DNA from 2 places in the Neorhizobium sp. USDA 3394 genome. Region 2 is predicted to be linked to the other one. Evidence: predicted binding sites of a transcription regulator. Region 2 holds the regulator's gene; the other holds the start of a gene.
What was found. Region 2 encodes PhoB, which activates phosphate uptake and scavenging genes when phosphate is short. Its sites were predicted from a motif close to TGTCATNNANCTGTCAT; they were not measured.
Positions count from the first base shown of each region.

Region 1: a site for PhoB is predicted at 1,429-1,445, ahead of ACZ9EJ_RS17795 (alkaline phosphatase). Genes of this name have one in related genera too.

Region 1 covers NZ_JBWCDU010000001.1:3,587,020-3,590,432, forward strand. The annotation lists gene ACZ9EJ_RS17795 (alkaline phosphatase) at 1-1,375, opposite strand, end outside; gene ACZ9EJ_RS17800 (ribonuclease D) at 1,867-2,490, shown strand; gene ACZ9EJ_RS17805 (hypothetical protein) at 2,620-3,413, shown strand, end outside.
Region 2 covers NZ_JBWCDU010000001.1:2,155,586-2,158,998, reverse strand. The annotation lists gene pstA (phosphate ABC transporter permease PstA) at 1-97, shown strand, start outside; gene pstB (phosphate ABC transporter ATP-binding protein PstB) at 111-926, shown strand; gene phoU (phosphate signaling complex protein PhoU) at 972-1,685, shown strand; gene phoB (phosphate regulon transcriptional regulator PhoB) at 1,715-2,398, shown strand; gene ACZ9EJ_RS10305 (winged helix-turn-helix domain-containing protein) at 2,413-3,099, shown strand.

The DNA of each region.
Region 1 (3,413 bases), 1.4 Mb from region 2:
ATCCGGCTTCCGCATAGATGCCGACCTTTTCGCGCATCTCGGTGCCCGGCTTTTCGTCGTCAACCGTGCCGATGATGGAAACGCCATGGGTATGGTCGCCGGTGACGACGATCAGGGTATCCGGATGCGTCTTCTGGAACTCGCGGGCAACCGCCACCGTCTGGTCGAATTCGATGGTGTCGACGACGGCGCGGTCCCAGTCGAGCGGATGGGACATCTTGTCGATCGAGGAGGCTTCGACCATCAGGAAGAAGCCGTCCTGATCCTTGGAAAGGCGATCGAGAGCAACCTTGGTCATGGCGACGAGACCCGGCTGGTTCGGATACTTTTCGACGGTGCCCTTCTTCAGGAACTCGCGGTCGAGCGTGACGTCCAGATTGCCGGGATGGAACAGGCCGAGCAGCAGCCCGTTGGCGTTTGCGCCGGCGGCAAGTTCGTTCTTGTCGGTAGCCAGCGTGTAACCGGCATCCTTGAAGAGCTTGATAAAGTCCTTGTCGTCCTTTCGCTTCGAGCCGGCAGTCGCCTGCGGCAGGAAGTAAGCGGAACCGCCGCCGAGCACGACTTCCGGCTTCACGTCGAGCAGCATGCCGACGACCTCTGCCTTGTCGTTGCGGTTGCGGGTGTGGGCGACGACGGCCGCCGGGGTGGCATCTTCGATTTCGGACGTGGCGACGATACCGATCGATTTGCCGGTCTGGCGGCGGAGGGCTTCGGCGATCGTTTCGACCCTCGGATCGTCCAGCGGGTCCGGCGTGCGGTCGGCGTAGACGCCGATCGCGTTGACCGCGGTCTTGTGACCGGTCATGTACGCCGACATCGTGTTGGCCGAGTCGGTGTTGATCGCGTTGGTGGCCGAGGTGCCGACGAAAGCCATGCGATCGAGGTCGTCCATGGCGAGGCGGCCGTTTGCCTTGCCTTCGGTCATGCCCTTGGACATGATGCGGGCAGCGGTGCGGTGGGCAACCGAAAGGCCGTCGCCGAGCAGGAAGATGACGTTCTTGGCCTTCGGGGCAGCGCCCGTGCCGTAGACGTTCCAGGTGACGGTCCTGGTTTCGGAACCGGCCGAGACCTCGACCTTGTAGTCGCCCGCGTTGGCGAGCGCCAGGCCGCGCAGGATGACGGCAGAACCGAGGAGCTTGTCCTTGTTCTTTTCTTCCGCGACGAACTGGATTTCCTTGCCGAGAGCGGTCTTGTAGTCCTGACCGTTGACGGTGATCCTGACGTCTTCAGGCTTTACGACCGAGTTGAACTCGACCTTGAAGTCGAAGGGGGAGCCGGCGAGGATCGTGGCGCGATCCAGCGGATATACGGTGGCGGCCTGGGCGGCGCCGGCAAGCACGGTCGAAACGACCAGGGCGGCAAAAATCTTGCGCATAGTAACCTCACGAAAAATTCAAAGGGAAGGCGAGGTTCGTATATCGGCGGTGCGTGACACACACGTGACGCCAGCCACAGGTCGCGACCCGCGCGAACCAGACTGCCGCGAGGCAAAAGCAACAGCATTTTTGAAGGGAAATCCTGCTCCAGAAACGGAAAAAGCCTGGCGCGGGAGGAGGTGCGCCAGGCTTTTAAACTTGATCGACAACTGGGAGGAGGAGGATGTTGTCGATCCGTATCGAGCAACACTGGGAGGAGGAGTGCGTCGCTCGATGAGTAAATATATAGGCTAATCGTTTAATCACGCCAACCCATCTTGCCGCAATGCAGCAATGCGCTGAGCGCAGAGCTGAGCAAATGCCCGGGATCGATCGAATCGCTCGCGGGGCTTTTTCGGCGGCTGCTGCGCCGCGCCCCTAAGATCACCATATCGCTCTGGAAAAACGTGGTTTATAGCGAATTCCGGCAGACAGACGGACGGAGACCAACATGGCAGAGATCAGGTACCACGAAGGCGACATTCCGGCAGCGGACGCGGCGCGTTATACGGGGGCGATCGCCATCGATACGGAAACCCTGGGCCTGGTACCGCGACGCGACCGGCTTTGTGTCGTGCAGCTTTCGCCCGGGGACGGGTCCGCTGACGTGATCCGCATCGCCGCCGGGCAGAACGAGGCTCCAAACCTCGTCGCCATGCTTGCCGATCCGGCGCGCCAGAAGATCTTCCACTACGGCCGCTTCGATATCGCCGTTCTCTTCCATACGTTCGGCGTGACCACGACGCCGGTATTCTGCACCAAGATTGCGTCGCGCCTGACCCGCACCTACACGGACCGGCACGGGCTGAAGGACAATCTCAAGGAGATGCTGGATGTCGACGTTTCCAAGGCGCAGCAGCAATCCGACTGGGCAGCCGAGGTCCTTTCGCCGGCGCAGCTCGAATATGCTGCCTCCGACGTGCTGCATCTGCATGCGCTCCGCGACAAGCTGAGCTACCGCCTGGTGCGCGACAGGCGTGCCGAGCTCGCCCAGGCCTGTTTCGAATTCCTGCCGACGCGGGCGAAGCTGGACCTGCTGGGCTGGGAAGAGGCCGATATCTTCGCCCATAGCTGACGTCCGCGCGGGCTTCCGCTCAAAACTGAGAAAGAGCGGCATAACCTCTCGTTGTCCGGTAACGTTCCGTTAACTGTTCGAATCTAATTTTGCCCGCGGTATACCTCTCGACGAGACCGGATTTCGGGCATGTTGCTCCCTACCCAGCAGACTTATGGGCTTGCCGCGACCAACATGATGCAGTCGATGCTCGACAGCATCGAGGAGCAGCGCAAGAAGGACGAAGACCAGCGGACCGGCAAGAAGAGCGACCCGGTTACCGAAGCCCGTATCAGCGCCAGCGAAGACGCCCGGCGGGCCCGCGACAAGATCACTTCCGCGCTTTTCGGCGTTACCAAGACAGACCCCAACGAGCTGAAGATCGAGCTTGTCGATCGCCTGGCCGCCAAGCTCGGCATCGATATCGACGAAGCGCGTTCGTCCTACAAGCTCGGAAAAGCGCTGGAAGACGCGCTGAAAGAGATGATGCCGGACGAGATCGGCGAACTCGTCGAAGATCTCGGCCTCGAAGACATCGGCATCTCGATGGACACCCTGCTCTCGGCGATCAAGAACCCCTACGGCGATGACAACCAGCGCCTGATGGACGGCCTCAACCGAAAGGCCAATGGCGGCAAGCTCGATACGGAAGTCGAGCGCGTCGTGCAGCGGCTCGAGGATGTCGCCGATCCGAAGACACTCGAAGAGCTGAAGCTCGGTCCACAGGGCTACGACCCGACCCGTGTCGAAGATGCCGGAACCCGAGCCGAACGCCAGGCCGACATCGAGGCGGCCGAGGCCGGCCAGAAACTTGAAGACGTCCAGAAGATCCAGGATGCCATCGAGAAGAAGAATGACGCGGCGGCAAAACCGGCCGCCGATGGTGCGACCGATACGGCCTCCGTCGACGATACCGAGCTGCTGGCCCTTTTCGCCGCAGCCGC
Region 2 (3,413 bases):
GCGTACCTCGGGAGCAATCATCATCCTGCTCCTGTTCCTCATCCTAATGAATGTTGGCGCAATTCTCTTGCGGCGTCGCTTCGAGCGGCGCTGGTAGAAGGAGTATGACAATGAATATGATGTCAGAATCGGCAGTTGAAAAGGCGCTGGACCAAAAGATGAGCGATGCTTCCCACAAGATGATCGGCAAGGACGTTTCGGTGTATTACGGTGAAAAGCGTGCGCTTTTCGACGTGAACCTTAACGTCCGCGAAAACACTGTGACGGCTCTCATCGGTCCTTCCGGCTGCGGCAAGTCCACCTTCCTGCGCTGCCTCAACCGCATGAACGACACGATCGAGAATTGCCGCGTTACCGGCAAGATCACTCTCGACGCGGACGATATCTATGACCAGGCGATCGACGTCGTCGAACTTCGCGCTCGCGTCGGCATGGTTTTCCAGAAGCCGAACCCGTTCCCGAAGACCATCTACGAGAACATCTCCTATGGTCCGCGCATCCATGGCCTTTCCAAGAACAAGGCCGACATGGACCAGATCGTCGAGGCGAGCCTGCAGCGCGCCGGCCTCTGGGGCGAAGTCAAGGATCGCCTGCATGAATCCGGCACCGGGCTTTCCGGCGGCCAGCAGCAGCGTCTGTGCATCGCCCGTGCGATCGCCGTGTCGCCGGAAGTCATCCTCATGGACGAACCCTGCTCGGCGCTCGACCCGATCGCGACCGCCAAGGTTGAAGAACTCATCCATGAACTGCGAGCCAACTACACGATCGTCATCGTGACGCATTCGATGCAGCAGGCTGCCCGCGTGTCGCAGCGCACCGCCATGTTCCATCTCGGCCAGCTCGTCGAGGAGAACGACACCGACAAGATGTTCACCAATCCCGACGATCAGCGCACCCAGGATTACATCATGGGCCGTTTCGGCTGATCCAGCCGAAAGTGCCGCCTGAAAATCAATTTTGAGGACTAGAAGATGGCATCGACCCATATCCTGTCGGCCTATGACGACGAACTGAAATACCTGAGCCGCCGCATCTCCGAAATGGGCGGCCTCGCCGAGCAGATGTGCTCGGACGCCGTGCGGGCGCTGGTCAATTCCGACGCCGCACTCGCGCAGAAGGTCATCTCCGACGACGTGATCCTCGATCACGCCGAGCGCGAGATCGGCGACAAGGCGATCGTCACGATCGCCCGTCGCCAGCCGGTTGCAGCCGACCTTCGCGAGATCGTCGGTTCGCTGCGCATCGCCTCCGATCTGGAGCGCGTCGGCGACCTTGGCAAGAACACCGCCAAGCGCGTCATCGCGGTTCAGGGCACCGGCGTTCCGCGCAAGCTCGCCCGCGGCCTGGAGCATCTCTCCGATCTCGCCCTCGTGCAGCTCAAGGACGTCCTCGACGTCTACGCGACGCGTTCGGCGGAAAAGGCCGAGGCGATCCGCAGCCGCGACGAGGAAATCGACGCGATGTACACTTCGCTGTTCCGCGAACTCCTCACCTACATGATGGAGGATCCGCGCAACATCACCACCTGCACGCATCTGCTGTTCTGCGCCAAGAACATCGAGCGTATCGGCGACCATGCCACCAACATCGCCGAGACCATCTACTACATGACGACAGGCGCCCAGCCGGAAGGCGATCGTCCGAAGGACGACTCGTCGAACACGCTCGGCGCTATCACCGAATAAGACGGAATGCTGACGGAGCAGGCTGAAGAATGCTGCCAAAAATCGCTGTCGTAGAAGACGAGGAAGCGCTGAGCGTGCTTCTTCGCTACAATCTGGAAGCCGAGGGTTATGAGGTCGATACCGTTTTGCGGGGCGACGAAGCCGAGATCCGGCTTCAGGAACGGGTACCGGACCTTCTGATCCTCGACTGGATGCTACCCGGCGTTTCCGGCATCGAACTCTGCCGCCGGCTGCGCATGCGCCCGGAAACGGAGCGCCTGCCGATCATCATGCTGACGGCCCGCGGCGAGGAGAGCGAACGTGTTCGCGGCCTCGCCACCGGTGCCGACGACTATGTGGTGAAGCCGTTCTCGACGCCGGAACTGATGGCTCGCGTCAAGGCCATGCTGCGGCGGGCTCGTCCGGAAGTGCTCTCCAGCGTGCTCCGCTGCGGCGACATCGAACTCGATCGGGAAACCCATCGCGTTCACCGCAAGAGCCGCGAGGTGCGTCTGGGCCCGACCGAATTCCGCCTGCTCGAATTCCTGATGGCGGCGCCAGGCCGGGTCTTCTCCCGCTCGCAGCTTCTGGACGGCGTCTGGGGCCATGACATCTATGTCGACGAGCGTACGGTCGACGTCCATGTGGGAAGACTTCGCAAGGCACTCAACTTCTCCAACATGCAGGATGTAATCCGCACCGTCCGCGGTGCCGGATACTCCATGGAAACATAGTTGGTGGCCACGAGATGAGCGCGCGGGTCCTGTTGGTCGACGACGACGAGTCGTTTCGTCTGATATTGCAGAAAGCCCTCGCGGCCGACAACTTCGTCGTATCGATGCTGGCCAGTGGTGCCGAGATCTCCAATCGCCTGAAGGCCGTTCCGCCGGATATCCTGGTCATGAGTTCGGACCTTCCGGGTGTGCAAGGTCTCGAGGTCTGCCGCGAAGTGCGTCTCGATCCGGTCCTATCGCGCCTTCCGATCATACTCCTTGTTCCATCGGGTGGGGAGGGCCTTCACCTGGTCGCCCTGGCTGCGGGTGCCGATGATTGCCTCATGAAGCCATTCTCCCCGGTCGAGCTCGTCGTCCGCGTGAAGAACCTGCTCAGGAGGGTCAACCCCGCCCTCCTGGACCATATGCTCAAGGTGGGCGATCTCACGCTCGACCGGGAAGCCCATCGGGTTCACCGGCAGAAGCGCGAGGTCAAGCTCGGGCCGAAGGAGTTCAAGCTTCTTGAATTCCTGATGCGGACGCCCGGCAAGGTCTATTCACGCTCGGAGCTCAAGGCTTCCCTGTGGGGCGACGACACGAACGTCGATGAGCGCGCGATCGATGTCCATATCGGCCGGCTTCGCAAAGTCATCAGCCTTGGCAAGTCCGACAACGTGATCCGGACCGTGCGCGGCACCGGATACGCATTGGGCGATTTCTGACAGGCGTCTCTTTGGACTTGGGGCCAATCTTTATCCTGACCGGCTGATGGCGACCCGGCGGATCATTGCCATGGAGGCTGGCGAAGCAGCATTCGCCAGCTATTGGAACTATGCAGCGCCTTTTGCCAACGCCTCCGCCGTACCTTGCGGGTCGACCGCAATCACCTTCAGATATGCCTTCGCCGGTTGGTCCGGTTCTCCGACGCCGCGCCCGGAGTGCTGGTGACTAAGCGGTGAATATCCACATCCCTGTCTCCCCGTCTCGGGCAGCGTGGTGCAGAGCATAAGCTTCACCGATGCGTCCCGCGTAGAGG